DNA from 3 places in the Mesorhizobium sp. M0292 genome. Region 2 is predicted to be linked to each of the others. Evidence: predicted binding sites of a transcription regulator. Region 2 holds the regulator's gene; each other region holds the start of a gene.
What was found. Region 2 encodes PhoB, which activates phosphate uptake and scavenging genes when phosphate is short. Its sites were predicted from a motif close to TGTCATNNANCTGTCAT; they were not measured.
Positions count from the first base shown of each region.

Region 1 (5,627 bases), on a different contig from region 2:
CCTCGGTGCCGATCTTCAATTTCTCCTGCGCCTCAGCCAGCGAGCCGGCCGATATCACCAGCATGGCAGCGCTCGCTGCCGATATGATCCATCTTGAAATCTGCATTTCGGTTCCCCTTGCGCGCCGTTCTCTTGCCGGCCACCGAAAGGCAGCCAAGCATGGTGAGGCAGCGCAGGCAAGTATTTTGCCTGACGGTGATCGAAGGTTCAGCCGGCGGGGCGGAAATGCTTGGAGAGCTTGAGGCCTTGCGCCTGGTAATTCGAGCCGAGATCGGTGCCGTAAAGCGCCTGCGGCCGCTTCAGCATGTGTTCGTAGACCAGCCGGCCGACGATCTGGCCGTGGTCGAGGATGAACGGCACTTCGTGGCTGCGCACTTCGAGCACCGCCCGGCTGCCGGTGCCGCCTGAGGCCGAATGGCCGAAGCCCGGATCGAAGAAGCCGGCATAGTGAACACGGAATTCGCCAACCAGCGGATCGAAGGGCGTCATCTCGGCGGCGTAGAGCGGCGGCACGTGCACGGCTTCGCGGCTGACCAGGATGTAGAACTCGTCCGGGTCGAGCACCAGTTCGCCGGCGCCGCTCTTATAGAGCGGCTCCCAGAAATCGACGGCATCCTGGGCGGCGCGCTTGTCGACATCGACCAAGCCGGTGTGATGCTTGCCGCGATAGCCGACCAGGCCGTTCTGGTCGCCGTCAAGATCGATCGACAGCGCAATGCCGCCGCCGGAAATGTTGGGCGGCTCGGTCGCCACCAGCATCTCGGCGCGGTGCAATTCGTTCAGTTCTGCCTCCGACAACAGCGCGTTGCCGGTGCGAAAGCGGATCTGCGACAGCCTCGATCCGGCGCGTACGACGATCGGGAAGGTGCGCGGACTGACTTCGAGATAAAGCGGCCCGTGATAGCCGGGGGCGATCTTGTCGAACTCATGGCCGCGATCGGTCATCACCCGGGTGAAGATGTCGAGCCGGCCGGTCGAGCTCTTCGGGTTGGCCGAGGCCGACACGTTTGCGGGCAGCGCCAGGCTTTCGAGCAGCGGCACGATGTAGACGCAGCCGGTTTCCAGCACCGCGCCCTCGGCGAGACTGAACTCATGCAATTTCAGCCGGTGAAGCTTGTCGGCCACCAGATGATCGGGACCCGGCAGGAAGGAGGCGCGCACGCGAAAAGCCTTGTCGCCGAGCCTGAGATCGAGGCTCGCCGGCTGCACCTGGTCGACATCGAGCGCGCGCGGCGACTTCAGCGCGCCGGACTGAAACAGCGCGGAAATGTCCTGATCGGGAAGAATGCCTGTCTGCCGCAAAAGGCTGGCTCCGCTCCAAGGTCGGTCTCTTTGTGGCAGGTTCTTGCCGCAAAACCGCTGGATATTATTGCGGAACCTGCCTGGTACAAACCTCTTAATGAAGCCGGCAATTGACGCAAGCGCAGGTGAGGTCTAAAGGGTCGTTATCCCGTGGTGATTTGGCCGGTCGGCTTGCAGCCACGTTAAACAAGTCGCTAAAGGACCGTCGGGCCGCAAGGCCATATGGACCGGTTGCGACTTTCGCGGCCGGTTTTTTTGTGTCTGGAACAAAAGCGATGAGCACCAAGAAGCGTAACTGGAAACCTCAGACCGCACTCGTGCACGGGGGAACGCTGCGTTCCCAGTTCGGCGAGACGTCCGAAGCGATGTACCTCACCCAAGGCTATGTCTACGAGACGGCGCAGGCTGCCGAGGCCCGTTTCAAGGGCGAGGAGCCGGGCTTCATCTATTCGCGCTATGCCAACCCTACCGTCGACATGTTCGAAAAGCGCATGTGCGCGCTGGAGGGTGCCGAAGATGCGCGCGCCACGGCGTCCGGCATGGCGGCGGTGACGGCAGCGCTCCTGTGCAGCGCCAAGGCCGGCGACCATATCGTTGCGGCGCGCGCGCTGTTCGGCTCCTGCCGCTGGGTGGTGGAGACGCTGGCGCCGAAATACGGCATCGAGGCAACGCTGGTCGACGGCACCGACATCGCCAACTGGGAAAAGGCGGTGCGGCCGAACACGAAACTGTTCTTCCTGGAAAGCCCGACCAATCCGACGCTGGAAGTGGTCGACATTGCAGCGGTGGCGGCGCTCGCCACCTCGATCGGCGCCAGGCTGATCGTCGACAATGTCTTCGCCACGCCCTTGCAGCAGAAGCCCTTGCAGCTCGGCGCCCATATCGTCGTCTACTCCGCGACCAAGCACATTGACGGCCAGGGACGCTGTCTCGGCGGCATCATCCTGTCCGACAAGAAATGGATCGACGAGAATTTGCACGACTATTTCCGCCACACCGGCCCGAGCCTGTCGCCGTTCAACGCCTGGACGCTGCTCAAGGGCCTGGAGACGCTGCCGGTTCGGGTGCGCCAGCAGACTGAAAGCGCGGCCAAGATCGCGGATTTCCTGGCAGGACGGCCGGAAATCGCCCGCGTCATCTATCCCGGCCGCGCCGACCACCCGCAGGCCGACATCGTCAAGAAGCAGATGACAGGCGGATCGACGCTGATCTGCCTCGACGTCAAGGGCGGCAAGCAGGCGGCCTTCGCCTTGCAGAACGCGCTCGACATCGTGCTGATCTCCAACAATCTCGGCGACGCCAAGAGCCTGATCACCCATCCGGCGACCACCACGCACAAGAACCTCAGCGACGAAGCTCGCGCCGAGCTTGGCATCGGGCCGGGAACGCTCAGGCTGTCGGTCGGTCTTGAGGATACGGACGATCTGCTGGAGGACGTTGCGCAGGCGCTGAAGGCAGCCGGATAGGCCGCGAGGCGTCACGCTCCCGACGAAACCTCTTCCAGTTCGGCCGTCTTGGTGCCGATGGTCATGATGTTGCCGCGCCAGTCGACGGCGCCGCTCAGCCAGCCGCGCGCCCAGATGGCGGGAAGCATCATGTCGCGCACCATCATCGCCGGGACCATGCGCAGCGACAGGTGCCAGCCCTTGGCCGCGGCCAGCGCGCATTCGGGAATGTAGGCCGCCGTCAGCACGGCCAACACCGTGGCCGGCAGGCTGATGCCGGCACTTGCGGCCGCCACCAGCGCCAACGCCAACGGCACGGCGACGCCGGTCAGGATCTCGGGTGCGAAAAACAGCGGGAAAGTGACGCGGCGCAACCGCGCCCAGCGCGCCTGGCGCGACCAGATGTCGGCAAGTCGGCGCTGCCCCAGTGGTTGCTCGAAAGGCGAGGCAACGAGATTGACGCGCAGGCCCAGTCCGTTGACCAGCTTGGTTGCAGCAGCATCCTCGGCGATCTCGGCGGCCAGCGCGCGGATACCGCCACTGGTATCGAGCATCGGCTTGTTCCACAGCATGCTCTTGCCTTGGGCAAAGCCGAGACCGAGCGCCTCGCCGGCATATTGCCAGCGCGCCTGCAGCGTGTTGAGGAACGCGCATTCGACCTCGGCCCAGAAGCCATCCGGCCGAGAGCCGATCGGCGTCGAGCAGATAAGCCCGGTATTGGTCCGCCAGGCCGCCATCATGTGCTGGACGTAATCCCTAGGCATCAGCACGTTGGAATCCGCGAGAATAACCCAATGATAGAGCGCCGCTTCCCAGCCCTTGACGCAGTTGTTGAGCTTCGGGTTGCTGCTGACGCGGTCGTCGCCGATCAGCAGCCGGGCCGGCACGTTGGGAAACAGGACGATCGCCCTGTTTATCAGTTTGACGACGGGATCGTCGGCGTGAGCGACGCAGAAGATCAGTTCGTAGCGCGGCCAGTCGAGCGAGAAGGCTCGCTGCAGCGTCTCTTGTGTGAACGGCTCCACGCCGCGCGACGGCACGACGATCGAGACCGGTGGCTGCTCGTTGGACGGCGGAGGGATGAGACGGCGCGCTTTCAGCTTCGACGATGCAAGCAGGATGCTGGCGAGATTCGAAAGAAGCAAAGCGGAGGAAGCGAAAGCGGCTGTGAGAGCTGGTTCCATCGAGATCTGGTCACTCCGGAAAGGCCGCTCGCGGCTGCTTCGTCAGTCGACAGATGGGCCTTGAGTCGCCGGCAAGGTTTGCGCACACCAACACTGTCATGTGTCACTTAAATGACATTGTTTGTCGGCACCTCCGCTTTGAGGCTGGCAGGACATGCCGTTGTGCGCGTATCAAACCGCATAGCGCGACAAATGTTCCTTGCCGCGCAACCGGAGCAGCCCATGTATCGCGCCGTCACGCGCAACATCGAAGTGCAGGTCAGACCGTTCTACCTGGAGGACCGCTCGGACCCGGCGGAGAACCGTTATGTCTGGGGCTACCAGGTGACGATCGACAACCAGTCGGACGATTTCGTGCAGCTTATGTCGCGTTACTGGCACATCACCGACGGCAGCGGCCGGATCGAGGAAGTGCGCGGCGCCGGCGTGGTCGGCGACCAGCCTGAGCTCAATCCCGGCGACAGCTATCAATACACGTCAGGCTGCCCGCTCTCGACGCCCTCCGGCTTCATGGTCGGCCACTACACCATGCGCAACAAAAAGGGCGAGACGTTCGACGTCGCTATTCCCGCGTTTTCGCTGGATCTGCCGGGGACGCGGCGGACGGTGAATTAGGGGTTTTCTCCCCATCTCTATACGGGGAGAAATGCCCGGCAGTGCAACGAGGGGCGCCGCCGGACTCATGAGGTTATCTTCCACGCACATGACGTAGGCTATGCGCGGCCATTCACCAAAGTTCGCGCTGCCCCTCATCCGCCCTTCGGGCACCTTCTCCCCGTGAACGGGGAGAAGGAAGAGATGCTACTGAGCTGCAAACTCCGCCGGGTCGAAGTCGTACTGCTTCGAGCAGAACTCGCAGGCGACGTGGATGCCGCCATCTTCGATGCTGTCCTTGATCTCCTGCGCGGAAAACCCCTCGAGGATGCCGCGTATCTTGTCCCTTGAGCAGGAACATTGGTCGGCGACCGGCACGCCGCCGAAGACGCGCACACCATGTTCGTGGAACAGCCTGTAGAGCAGCCGCTCGGCGCCGATGGTCGGGTCGATCAGCTCGGTCGGCTCGATGGTGCCGAGCAGCGCCACCAGCTCGCGCCACGAATTGTCGGCCGGCTCCTGCGTCACGTCACGCGGATCGCCGTCGCCGCCCGAAATGTCCGGCACGCGCATGCGCTCGGGTGACTGCGGCAGGAACTGCGCCAGGATACCGCCGGCGCGCCACTGCTCGCGCGCACCGCCGGGGCCGGGCGTCAGCAGCTTGGCCACCGACAGCCGGAGGTCGGTCGGGATCTGCTCCGACTGGCGGAAATAGGTGCGCGCGGCGTCTTCCAGCGTCTCGCCGTCGAGTTGGACGATGCCCTGATAGCGCTGCGTGTGCGCGCCCTGGTCGATGGTCAGCGCCAAAACGCCGCTGCCCAGCAGCGTCTGCTGCGAGGTCTGGCCTGCGGCCACCAGGGCCTCCAGCCGGTCGGCATCGAAGCGCGCATAGGCGCGCAATGCCGAGGGCGTGGAGAAATCCGCGACCAGCATGTCGACAGGCCCGTCGGTGCGGGTCTGCAGGATGAACTTGCCTTCGAATTTGAGCGAAGTGCCGAGCAGCACCGTCAGCACACAGGCTTCCGCCAGCAGGCGGGCGACCGGCTCGGGATAGTCGTGACGGTTGAGGATGGCGTCGAGCATCGGCCCGAGTTGCACGGTG
Region 1 is NZ_JAMYSB010000009.1:65,340-70,966, forward strand. Features, by position in the region: gene NKI96_RS16055 (ABC transporter substrate-binding protein) at 1-106, opposite strand, end outside; gene NKI96_RS16060 (2'-deoxycytidine 5'-triphosphate deaminase) at 208-1,302, opposite strand; SAM riboswitch at 1,443-1,520, shown strand; gene NKI96_RS16065 (O-succinylhomoserine sulfhydrylase) at 1,578-2,768, shown strand; gene NKI96_RS16070 (ceramide glucosyltransferase) at 2,780-3,931, opposite strand; gene apaG (Co2+/Mg2+ efflux facilitator ApaG/CorD) at 4,154-4,546, shown strand; gene NKI96_RS16080 (Hsp33 family molecular chaperone) at 4,733-5,627, opposite strand, start outside.
Region 1: a site for PhoB is predicted at 4,032-4,048, ahead of NKI96_RS16070 (ceramide glucosyltransferase). Genes of this name have one in related genera too.

Region 2 (5,627 bases):
GGCTCGGCCTGTTCGGCGCCGTGCTGACCTTCGCTCTGTCGATCGCCGGCGCCTTCTATGCGCTGAGGCAGATCGCGCCGCGCGCCAGGGCGCGCAACAATGTCGAGAAGTTGATGCTGTGGGGGCTGCTTGCGGCCTCGACCATCGCCATCCTGACCACGGTCGGCATCGTGCTGTCGATGCTGTTCCAGACGATCACCTTCTTCGAAAGCGTATCGCCGATGAGCTTCTTCTTCGGCACGGTGTGGGATCCGCGTTTCGCCGCCGCCGGTTCCGGCGGCAGCCAGGGTCAGTTCGGCCTGATCCCGCTACTCGCCGGCACGCTCTACATCGCCGCCGTCGCGCTTCTGGTCGCAGTGCCGGTCGGGCTGATGTCGGCGGTCTACATGTCCGAATACGCCTCGCGCAGCGTCCGGTCGGTGGTCAAGCCCGCGCTTGAACTGCTGGCCGGCATCCCGACCATCGTCTACGGCATCTTCGCCGTGGTCACGCTCGGACCGTTCTTGCGCGACCTGTCGGCGGCACTCACCGGCGGCTCGCCCTTCATCCAGGGCCAGAGCATCTTCACCGCCGGCCTGGTGATGGGCGTCATGCTGATCCCGGTCGTGTCCTCTTTGTCCGACGACATCATCACCGCGGTGCCGCGCGCAATGCGTGACGGCTCGCTCGGCCTCGGCGCCACGCGCTCCGAGACGATCAAGCGGGTGATCCTGCCGGCGGCACTGCCCGGCATCGTCGGCGCCATCCTGTTGACGGCGTCGCGCGCCATCGGCGAGACGATGATCGTCGTGCTGGCGGCGGGCGTCGCCGCCAATCTGACGGCCAATCCGTTCGAGGCGATGACGACCATCACTGTCAAGATCGTCAACCAGCTGACCGGCGATCTCGAGTTCAACTCGCCGCAGACGCTGGTCGCCTTCGCGCTCGGCCTGACGCTGTTCGCGCTGACGCTGGTGATGAACATCGTCGCCCTCTACATTGTGCGCAAGTACCGGGAGCAGTACGAATGACCGACATCCCCCTGGACACGATGGCGGGTGCCGTCGCGCGTCCGCGCCGCGACATCGGGCTGAAGGCGCGCTATGCCGCCGAACGCCGGTTCCGCATCTATGGCGTGATTGCGATCTCGGTGGGCCTGGCGTTCCTGGCCATCATGTTGATCACCATCGTCTCGAAAGGCTACACCGCCTTCTGGCAGACGACGGTGACGCTTCCGATCACCTTCGATGAGAAGGTCATCGACCCCTCGAACAAGCGTGCCACAGACCCGAATGTGCTGATCAAGGCGAACTATCCCAAGCTCGCCGAAAACGCGCTGGTGGCCAAGCTCGGCATCGATCCGGCCAACAAGCCGATGATGCTGAAGCTCAAGGGCTTCCTGTCGGAAGGCGCCCGCGTCCAGCTGCGCGACATCGTCTCCGCCGATCCGTCGGTGATCGGCACGACGCGTGACGTCGACATCCTGGCCGCCGCCAATCTCGACTCGGCCTTCAAGGGCCAGATCGACCTCGGCGTCGATGAAGCGCGCCGCAAGGTGTCCAACCAGCAGATCGACTGGATGAACAAGCTCAAAGCCGAAGGCGCGATGGCCGAGCATTTCAACACCGGCCTGTTCAGCTATGGCGCCTCCAGCCGGCCCGAGACGTCGGGCATGGCCGTGGCCATCATCGGGTCGTTCTACATGATGGTGATCGTGCTTTTGCTGGCGCTGCCGATCGGCGTCGCCGCCTCGATCTATCTCGAGGAATTCGCCAAGAAGAACCGCTTTACGGACCTGATCGAAGTCAACATCAACAATCTCGCGGCGGTGCCGTCGATCGTCTTCGGTCTGCTTGGCCTTGCCGTGTTCATCAACTTCCTCGGCATGCCGCGCTCGGCTTCCTTCGTCGGCGGCCTGGTGCTGACCTTGATGACATTGCCGACCATAATCATCGCCACGCGCGCCGCCCTCGCCGCGGTGCCGCCGTCGATCCGCTCGGCGGCACTCGGCCTCGGCGCCTCCAAGATGCAGATGGTGTTCCACCACATCCTGCCGCTTGCCGCCCCAGGCATCCTTACCGGCACCATCATCGGCCTGGCGCGTGCGCTCGGCGAGACAGCACCGCTGCTCTTGATCGGCATGGTCGCTTTCGTCGCCGATTATCCGGCGACGCCTTTCGATCCGGCGACCGCGCTGCCGGTGCAGATCTATATGTGGGCAAACGAGGCTGAGCGCGCTTTTGTCGAGCGCATGTCCGGCGCCATCATCATCCTGCTCGTCTTCCTCATGGCCATGAACATCACCGCGATCGTGCTCCGGCGCCGGTTCGAGCGGCGCTGGTAGAAAAAAGGCAATTTGGTATGAACATCATGACCGAACAGTCCCTTGAGAATGCAGTGGGCGACAAAATGAACGCCAAGTCGAACGAAGTCATCAAGATGCGCGGCGACAAGGTCGGCGTCTTCTACGGCGAGAAGCAGGCGTTGTTCGACGTCAATCTCGACGTCCGACAGAACCAGGTGACGGCGCTGATCGGCCCGTCCGGCTGCGGCAAGTCGACCTTCCTGCGCTGCCTCAACCGCATGAACGACACCATCGATTCGGCGCGGGTGACCGGCAAGATCACGCTCGATGAAGACGACATCTACGACAAGAACATCGATGTCGTCGAACTGCGCGCCCGCGTCGGCATGGTGTTCCAGAAACCCAACCCGTTCCCGAAGTCGATCTACGAGAACGTCGCCTACGGCCCGCGCATCCATGGGCTGGCCAAGCGCAAGTCCGACATGGACCAGATCGTCGAGCAGAGCCTTAAGAAGGCTGCGATCTGGAACGAGGTCAAGGACCGCCTGCAGGAGCCCGGCACCGGCCTGTCCGGCGGCCAGCAGCAGCGCCTGTGCATCGCGCGCGCCATCGCCGTGTCGCCGGAGGTGATCCTGATGGACGAGCCCTGCTCGGCGCTCGATCCGATCGCCACCGCCCGTGTCGAGGAGCTGATCGACGAACTGCGCCAGAACTACACGATCGTCATCGTCACCCACTCGATGCAGCAGGCGGCGCGCGTGTCGCAGCGTACAGCGATGTTCCATCTCGGCTATCTCGTCGAGGAGGGCGCCACCGACAAGATGTTCACCAACCCCGACGACAAGCGCACCCAAGACTACATTACCGGCCGCTTCGGCTGAGCCGTCCGGCGGGGTGAATTTTCAGGCACGAGGACCAAGATCATGGGTGAACATACCGTCGCCTCCTTCGATGAAGAGCTCGGGCAGATCAGCAAGCTGATCCGCGACATGGGCGATCTGGCCGGCTCGATGGTCAGCGGCTCGACCAGGGCGCTGCTCAATTCGGACAATGCGCTGGCACAGCGTGTCGTTTCCGACGACGCCATCATGGATGCGCGCCAGCGCGAACTGGACGACCGCGCCATCACGCTGATCGCCAAGCGCCAGCCGATGGCCAACGATCTGCGCGCCGTGGTCGGCTCGATCCGCATGGCCGGCGACCTCGAGCGCATCGGCGATCTCGCCAAGAACATCGCCAAACGCGTCGGCACCGTGGGCTTGAGCGTCACGCCGCGCGACCTCTCGCACTCCATCGATGCCATGGCGCAACTGGTGCTGATCCAGGTGCAAGGCGTCGTCGAGGAATATGCCGCCACCGATGCGGCAGCGCTTGCAAAACTCAGGAATGACGACGAGCGCATCGACGTCAAATACACGTCCGTGTTTCGTGAGCTCTTGACCTACATGATGGAAGACCCTCGCAACATCACCGCCTGCACGCATCTCTTGTTCTGCGCCAAGAATCTTGAGCGCATCGGCGATCATGTCACCAACATCGCCGAAAATGCGTATTATGTGCTGACCGGCCAGCAATTGCCCGCCAATCGTCCGAAGCAGGACGAGACGGCGATGGCCACGCCGGCCTGATGAGGGTGAACTGCCTATGATCGCGCCACGCATCATGGTCGTGGAGGACGAGGAGCCGCTAGGCGTGCTCCTCCGCTACAACCTCGAATCCGAAGGCTATCAAGTCGAGGTGGTGACACGCGGCGACGAGGCCGAGATCCGCCTGCAGGAAAACGTGCCCGATCTCCTGGTGCTCGACTGGATGGTGCCCGCTGTTTCCGGCATCGAGCTCTGCCGGCGGCTTAGAGTGCGGCCCGAAACCGAGCGGCTGCCGATCATCATGCTGACCGCGCGCGGTGAGGAAAGCGATCGCGTGCGCGGCCTGTCCACCGGCGCCGACGACTATCTGGTCAAGCCATTCTCGACGCCGGAGTTCATGGCGCGCGTGAAGGCGCTGCTGCGCCGGGCCAAGCCGGAAGTGCTGTCCAGCGTGCTCAAGGTCGGCGACATCGTGCTCGACCGCGAGTCGCACCGTGTCTACCGCAAGAAGAGCGAGATCAGGCTCGGACCGACCGAGTTCCGGCTGCTCGAATTCATGATGCGCCATCCCGGCCGCGTGTTCTCGCGCAGCCAACTGCTCGACAATGTCTGGGGCGAGACGATCTATATAGACGAGCGAACCGTCGACGTGCATGTCGGGCGGCTGCGCAAGGCCGTCAACAACGGCCGCATGCCGGATGTCATCCGTACCATTCGCGGCGCCGGCTACGCGATCAGGGAAGACTAGGATCCTGCGCGTCGCGCCGTTGCCGGCCATTCACGCGACATGCTTGCCGGATTTGGGCTGAATACCCGGCGCAAAAATCTCCTGGTCGACGAAGCCGAGCGCGCGCGTGGCACAGCCTTCGCGGATCAGCGGCAGCTCGTTGGGCTCGGTGTCGAAGGAGATCGACTTCGAGTGCTGGCCGCCGGCGGTCTGGGCGATCGCTTCGCGCAATGCCGGTTCGATCAGGTCGAACGCGGCGGCGCTGACGCCGACCATGGCGACGGGGGCCGGGTCGATCAGCGCAAACAGGCTGCCGAGGCCGAAGCCGAGCGCCTCACCGGCCCTGCGATAGGCTTCGCGCTCCGGTCCGTCCGTCTCTCGCGCACGAGCGGCCAGCGCCCGCATATCAGCGTCGCCGATATCGACCGGCTCGGCATCCTCGCCCATCATTTTGGCGCTGCGCCAGATGGCGTAGTTTCCGGCATAGGCTTCCACGCAGCCGCGCCGCCCGCAGCGGCAGAGCGCGCCGCCCGGACGGTGGATCATGTGGCCGAACTCGCCGCCCGAGGAATGGGTGCCGGTGAACAGTTCGCCTTTCAGCACCAGCCCCATGCCGATGCCGTGCGACAAGAGGATCGCGATGAAATTGTCGCGGTAGCGCTCGGGCTGGCGCCATTGCAGGGCCACCGCCATCATATTGCAGTCGTTCTCCATGGTGGCAGGAATGCCGAATTCCGCTTCCAACATGTCGGCGAAGGCAATGTCGGTCAGTGGCGTGATTGGCGACCACAGCATGGCCCGCGCCTGCGAATCGGTGATGCCCTGGATGCCCATGGCAATGCGGGCGATGCTCTGGACATCGAGGTCCGGGTCCGCGAGACGCCGCCCGACGATTGCTACGCATTCGCCGATCAGCTCGTCGCGCGGCATGGTCAGCGTGTCGAGCCGGCGCTGTTCTTCCGCGACCACCTGGCCGGCATAGTCGATGACGGTGACGGAGAGGAAGTTCAGCGACAGCACCACGGTCATG
Region 2 is NZ_JAMYSB010000010.1:1,715-7,341, reverse strand. Features, by position in the region: gene pstC (phosphate ABC transporter permease subunit PstC) at 1-1,010, shown strand, start outside; gene pstA (phosphate ABC transporter permease PstA) at 1,007-2,323, shown strand; gene pstB (phosphate ABC transporter ATP-binding protein PstB) at 2,341-3,165, shown strand; gene phoU (phosphate signaling complex protein PhoU) at 3,208-3,912, shown strand; gene phoB (phosphate regulon transcriptional regulator PhoB) at 3,929-4,618, shown strand; gene NKI96_RS16855 (ROK family protein) at 4,649-5,627, opposite strand, start outside.

Region 3 (5,627 bases), on a different contig from region 2:
CCACGACGCGCGGCCTTGGCGACACGCGGCCGCCGAAGATTTTCCCAGATTTGAAAACTTCTGGGCAGATCGCCAGGGAAATCGGCGATAGCGTCGGCAAGCGTGATGGCATCCTCGATCGCCATTGCCGCGCCCTGCGCGGCAAACGGCGTCATCGCGTGCGCGGCGTCGCCGATCAGCGCGATGCCCTGCGGGCTCGTCCACCGCTTCTGTTCGACGGTGTGGATCGGAAAGGCCGTCCATGGGCCGGCCAGTGCCACAAGCTTCGTCAGGCCCGGCGCGGTGCCGCGCAGGGCAGCCGTGAGGATCGCGGGATCGGCATGGCCCGACCAACCTTCGGCTATGCGCTCACCCTTGGTGAAGGCGGCGAGATTGAAGGCCCGGCCTTTGCTGACGGGGTAGGCGACCATGTGGAAGCCAGGATGCAGGAACGTGGTGACGCAGTCGGCGGCGCCGATCGCGACAAAGGCTTCTCCGGCCGCACCGTCGGCCGCGATCGTGACTCGCCAGGCGAGTTCGCCCGAAAAACGGCTTTTGACGAAGTCCTCGCCTGCGAGTTGCGCCCTGACTGCCGACCAGACGCCGTCGGCGCCGACCAGCAGTTTGCCGCGTGCCTCGATCTCGCGGCCGTCCACTTCGGCGGTCACGGCGACATATTGCGCGTCTTTGACGGTGCCGGTCACGCGGGCGCCGGTGATGAGCTCAATCTCCGGCCGTTCGGCCATTTGCGCCAGCAGCGCTGCCTGCAGATCGGCGCGGTGAGCGACGAGATAAGGCGCCTGCCAGCGCGCTTCGGCGGCTTGCCCAAGCGGTACCCGCGCCAGTTCGCGCAGCGTCCCGGCGTCCTTGAGCACGACCGCTTCCGGCCGCAACGCTGCGGGCAGCAGTCGGTCGAGCACGCCGAGTTTTCCAAGAATGCGTGTTGCGTTGGGCGAAAGCTGGATGCCGGCGCCGGCCGCTTCTAGGTGCTGTGCCTGTTCGATCAGCTTTACCGGATAACCCCGTCCGGCGAAGGCAAGGGCAGCGGTCAGCCCGGCGATGCCGGCCCCGGCGATTATGACCTGCCGGGACCTGATGTCTTCCATCGGGCTTGTCGCGGAAGGATCAGGCGGCCTGGTCGATATAAAGGCAACCGGCCGGCAGCGTTTCCGTCGCCCTCAGCTTCGCCGAATAGCGGTAGAGCGTCGAGCAATAGGGGCAGACCTTTTCATTGTCGTCGCCCATGTCGAGGAACACGTGTGGATGGTCGAAGGGCGGGTTGGCGCCGGTGCACATGAATTCCTTGACGCCGATGTCGATTGCCGGATGGCCCGCATCGTTCTGGAAGTGGGGAATGGAACCGCCTGCCATCGTCGTCTCCTTGATCTCGTCGAAAAGCATCTGGAACATAACAGGCCTGTTTGCAAGATCGATGAAATGAAACTGTCGCAAAAGCCTGTCAGAGGATACGGTGAGCCGGTTAAGTGCATGTCCCTGAAATCGGAATGGTTTTCGCCGAAGGGCCATGCGTCACAAAAGCGTGTTAGAGGCATGGCACGTCCAGCGGCGCTCCAAGGGACGGTTGGCGGGGAAGAGCAGGAACCATGAACGAACTGAAGCCGGTGCAGAGCGAATTCATCAATGTCGAGGTGGCGAGCCCCGAGGGCGGCAACCCCGATCGGTTCGTCAACCGTGAGTTCTCCTGGCTGCAGTTCAACCGGCGTGTGCTCGAGGAATCCCAGAACCAGCACCATCCGCTGCTCGAACGCGTCCGTTTCCTGTCGATTTCAGCCGCCAATCTCGACGAATTCTTCATGGTCCGCGTCGCCGGCCTTGCCGGCCAGGTGCGCGAAGGCATTGCGCTCAAGAGCCCCGACGGCCGCACGCCGGAGCAGCAGCTGGAACAATTGCTGCGCGAGGTCGAGCGGCTGCAGGAGGACCAGCAGAACAGCCTTTCGGCGCTGATGCTGCTGCTCAACAAGGAAGGCATTGAGAGCATCACCCGCGATGCACTGACCAAGGATGAGAAAGTCTGGCTGGAAGACCATTTCCAGGACCAGGTCTTCCCGGTCCTGACTCCACTGTCGATCGACCCGGCGCATCCGTTTCCGTTCATTCCCAATCTCGGCTTCTCGATGGCGCTGCAATTGCGCCACCGCAAGAATGGCGAGGAGATGAGCGCGCTTCTGCGCCTGCCGGTGGCGCTGAAGCGCTTCATCCGCCTGCCCGACCGCAAGCAGCACGTTCGCTTCATTCCGTTGGAGGAGGCTGTCGGCCTCTATATCGGCAAGCTGTTCCCCGGCTATGAGGTCAAGGGTTCCGGCACCTTCCGCATCATCCGGGACAGCGATATCGAGGTCGAGGAAGAGTCGGAAGATCTCGTGCGCCTGTTCGAGACGGCGCTGAAGCGGCGCCGCCGCGGTTCGGTCATCCGCATCGAATTCGACAAGTCGATGCCCGGCGAATTGCGCGAGTTCGTCGCCGGCGAGCTTGGCGTCTCTTCGAGCCGCATCAGCGTTCTGACCGGCCCGCTGGCGCTCAGCCAGATTTCCGAGATCGTCGCCGTGCCACGCGACGACCTGAAGTTCACCCCCTACAATCCACGCTTTCCCGAGCGCATCCGCGAGCATGGCGGCGACTGTTTCGCGGCCATTCGCGAGAAGGACATCGTCGTCCACCACCCCTATGAATCCTTTGACGTGGTGGTCCAATTCCTGCGCCAGGCGATGGCCGACCCGGAGGTGGTGGCGATCAAGCAGACGCTCTACCGCACCTCCAACGACAGCCCGATCGTGCGCGCCTTGGTCGACGCGGCCGAGGCCGGCAAGTCGGTAACCGCCCTGGTCGAGCTCAAGGCGCGCTTCGACGAGGAAGCCAACATCCGCTGGGCGCGCGACCTCGAACGCGCCGGCGTCCAGGTCGTGTTCGGCTTCCTTGAACTCAAAACCCATGCGAAAATGTCGCTGGTGGTGCGGCGCGAGGACGGCAAGCTGCGTAACTATGTGCATCTCGGCACCGGCAACTACCATCCGGTGACAGCGCGCATTTACACCGACCTGTCCTTCTTCACCACCGATCCGACGATCGCGCGCGATGTCGCCCAGCTGTTCAACTTCATCACCGGCTATGCCGAGCCGACCGATGAGATGCGGATCGCCATCTCGCCGTTTACGCTGCGCAGCCGTATCCTCAAGCACATTGCCGACGAGGTCGCCCACGCGCTGGCTGGCCGTCCGGCGCGCATCTGGATGAAGATGAACGCGCTCGTCGATCCCAACATCATCGACGCGCTCTATGACGCCAGCCGTGCCGGCGTCGAGATCGATCTCGTCGTGCGCGGCATCTGCTGCCTGCGGCCGCAGGTGCCCGGCCTGTCGGAAAACATCAGGGTCAAGTCGATCGTCGGCCGCTTCCTCGAACACAGCCGCATCTATTGCTTCGGCAACGGCCATGGCCTGCCGTCGGACGAGGCGATCGTCTACATCGCCTCGGCCGACTTGATGCCACGCAATCTCGACCGCCGTGTCGAGACCATGGTGCCGATCACCAATCCGACGGTGCATGAACAGATCCTTGGCCAGATCATGCTGGGCAACATCATGGACAACCAGCAAAGTTTCGACGTATTGGCTGACGGAACCTCCCGGCGCGTCGTGCTGGAGGAGGGTGAGGAACCGTTCAACGCGCAGGAATATTTCATGACCAATCCGAGCCTGTCGGGACGGGGTGACGCGCTGAAGTCGCATGCGCCCAAGCGCATCGCGCAGTTCAAGCGTCGCAAGAAGAACACCGGCTGATGATTTCAACGTCCCAAGGCCGGCTGCAGGATCGCCGGCCGCTGTCCATTATCGACATCGGCTCGAACTCGATCCGCCTTGTCGTCTATGAAGGGTTGGCGCGCTCGCCGACCTTGCTGTTCAACGAAAAGATGCTGGCCGGCCTCGGCCGCGGCATCGTTTCGACCGGCAAGCTCGACCCGGAGGCGGTGACGCGCTCGATGGAGGAGTTCCGCCGTTTCCGCGCGCTCTCCGACCAGGCGGGTGCGGAGCACATGTTTGTGCTGGCAACGGCCGCGGCCCGCGAAGCGATCAACGGCCCCGATTTCATCCACCGCGCCCAGGATGTGCTCAAGACCGAGATCCGCGTGCTCACTGGCCGGCAGGAGGCGCATTATTCGGCGCTTGGCGTCATTTCGGGCTTCCACCCCGCCAATGGCATTGCCGGCGATCTTGGCGGCGGCAGCCTGGAGCTTATTGACATCAATGGCGAGGCGATCGGCGACGGCATCACGCTGCCGCTGGGTGGCCTGCGGCTGCAGGACATGGCCAGGAATTCGCTCGCCCAGGCGGCAAAGATCACCCGCGACGAACTGGCGCGCGCCAAAATGTTGAAGGGCGGGCAGGGACGGCCCTTCTACGCCGTTGGCGGCACCTGGCGAAACCTTGCCCGGCTGCACATGGAAATGACCAACTACCCGCTTGGCGTCATGCACCACTATGAGATCGGTGTCGACAGCGCCGCCAATTTCCTGAAGCAGGTGGCGAAAGGCGAGATCGAGAAGGTCAAGGGCATCGAAGGCGTGTCGAAGAACCGCCGTTCGCTGCTGCCCTATGGCGCGGTCGTGCTGCAGGAGATCATGGCGGCGATGCAGCCGTCGAAGATCATCGTCTCGGCATTGGGAGTGCGCGAAGGCTTTCTCTATTCGCTGCTCGACCCTGCCGAGCAGAAGGCCGATCCGCTGGTCTCCGCTTCGGAGGAACTAGCGCGGCTGCGGTCGCGCTCGGTCACCCATGCGCATGAGCTTGTCGAATGGACGGACAAGACCTTTGCCGCCTTCGGCATCGACGAGACGGAGGATGAGGCGCGCTATCGCCACGCTGCCTGTCTGCTGGCCGATATAGGCTGGCGCGCACACCCGGAATATCGCGGCAAGCAGTCGCTCAACATCATTGCCCACGCCTCCTTCATTGGCGTCGATCACCCCGGCCGTGCCTTCCTGGCGCTGGTCGGCCTGTTCCGCCACGAAGGCGTGTTCAACGATGCGGCGCCGGAAATCCGCGGCCTGGCGACGCCGCGCTATCTCGAGCGAGCCCGCATCCTGGCGGCGGTGCTGCGCGTCGTCTATCTGCTGACTGCGGCCATGCCCGGCGTCATGCCGCGGCTGAAATGGGAAAACCGCGGCAATGGCACGTTGGCGCTGGTGCTACCGGCCTCACTTTCCGATCTTTACGGCGAACGCCCGGCCGGACGGCTGGCGCAACTGGCGCGGATCACCAACCGCCGGCTGGTGCTGGCGGTCGAGGGTGGGCAGAGCGTGTCGGTGAAGTAGGCGCGGCCTGACAGCAAAACCATGTCGTCGTCGGCCTCGCGTTCGAGGACCGGCTTCCTCAATCCGTCGCTGCTTCGCACCGCCACCTTCCCCCTCCGGAGGGAAAGGAAGGGAGCCTCGTTGGAAAGCGTTGGCGGCAATAGGCTCGCGCCCTTCCTATACCCCGTCGATGGGGGGTGGCTCGGCGAAGCCGAGACGGAGTGGGGGGGCGACCTGGCACGGGCGTCGATGGTTCAACCGGGACGATATTTGACGATATCAGACCGCGGCGCGGCGCCCGTCGATCGACCAGGCCCCGGCGCCGGCCATGGCTAGCGCC
Region 3 is NZ_JAMYSB010000027.1:42,140-47,766, forward strand. Features, by position in the region: gene NKI96_RS28035 (FAD-dependent monooxygenase) at 1-1,085, opposite strand, end outside; gene NKI96_RS28040 (zinc-finger domain-containing protein) at 1,105-1,350, opposite strand; gene NKI96_RS28045 (RNA degradosome polyphosphate kinase) at 1,584-3,776, shown strand; gene ppx (exopolyphosphatase) at 3,776-5,308, shown strand; gene NKI96_RS28055 (DoxX family protein) at 5,567-5,627, opposite strand, start outside.
Region 3: a site for PhoB is predicted at 1,413-1,429, ahead of NKI96_RS28045 (RNA degradosome polyphosphate kinase). Genes of this name have one in related genera too.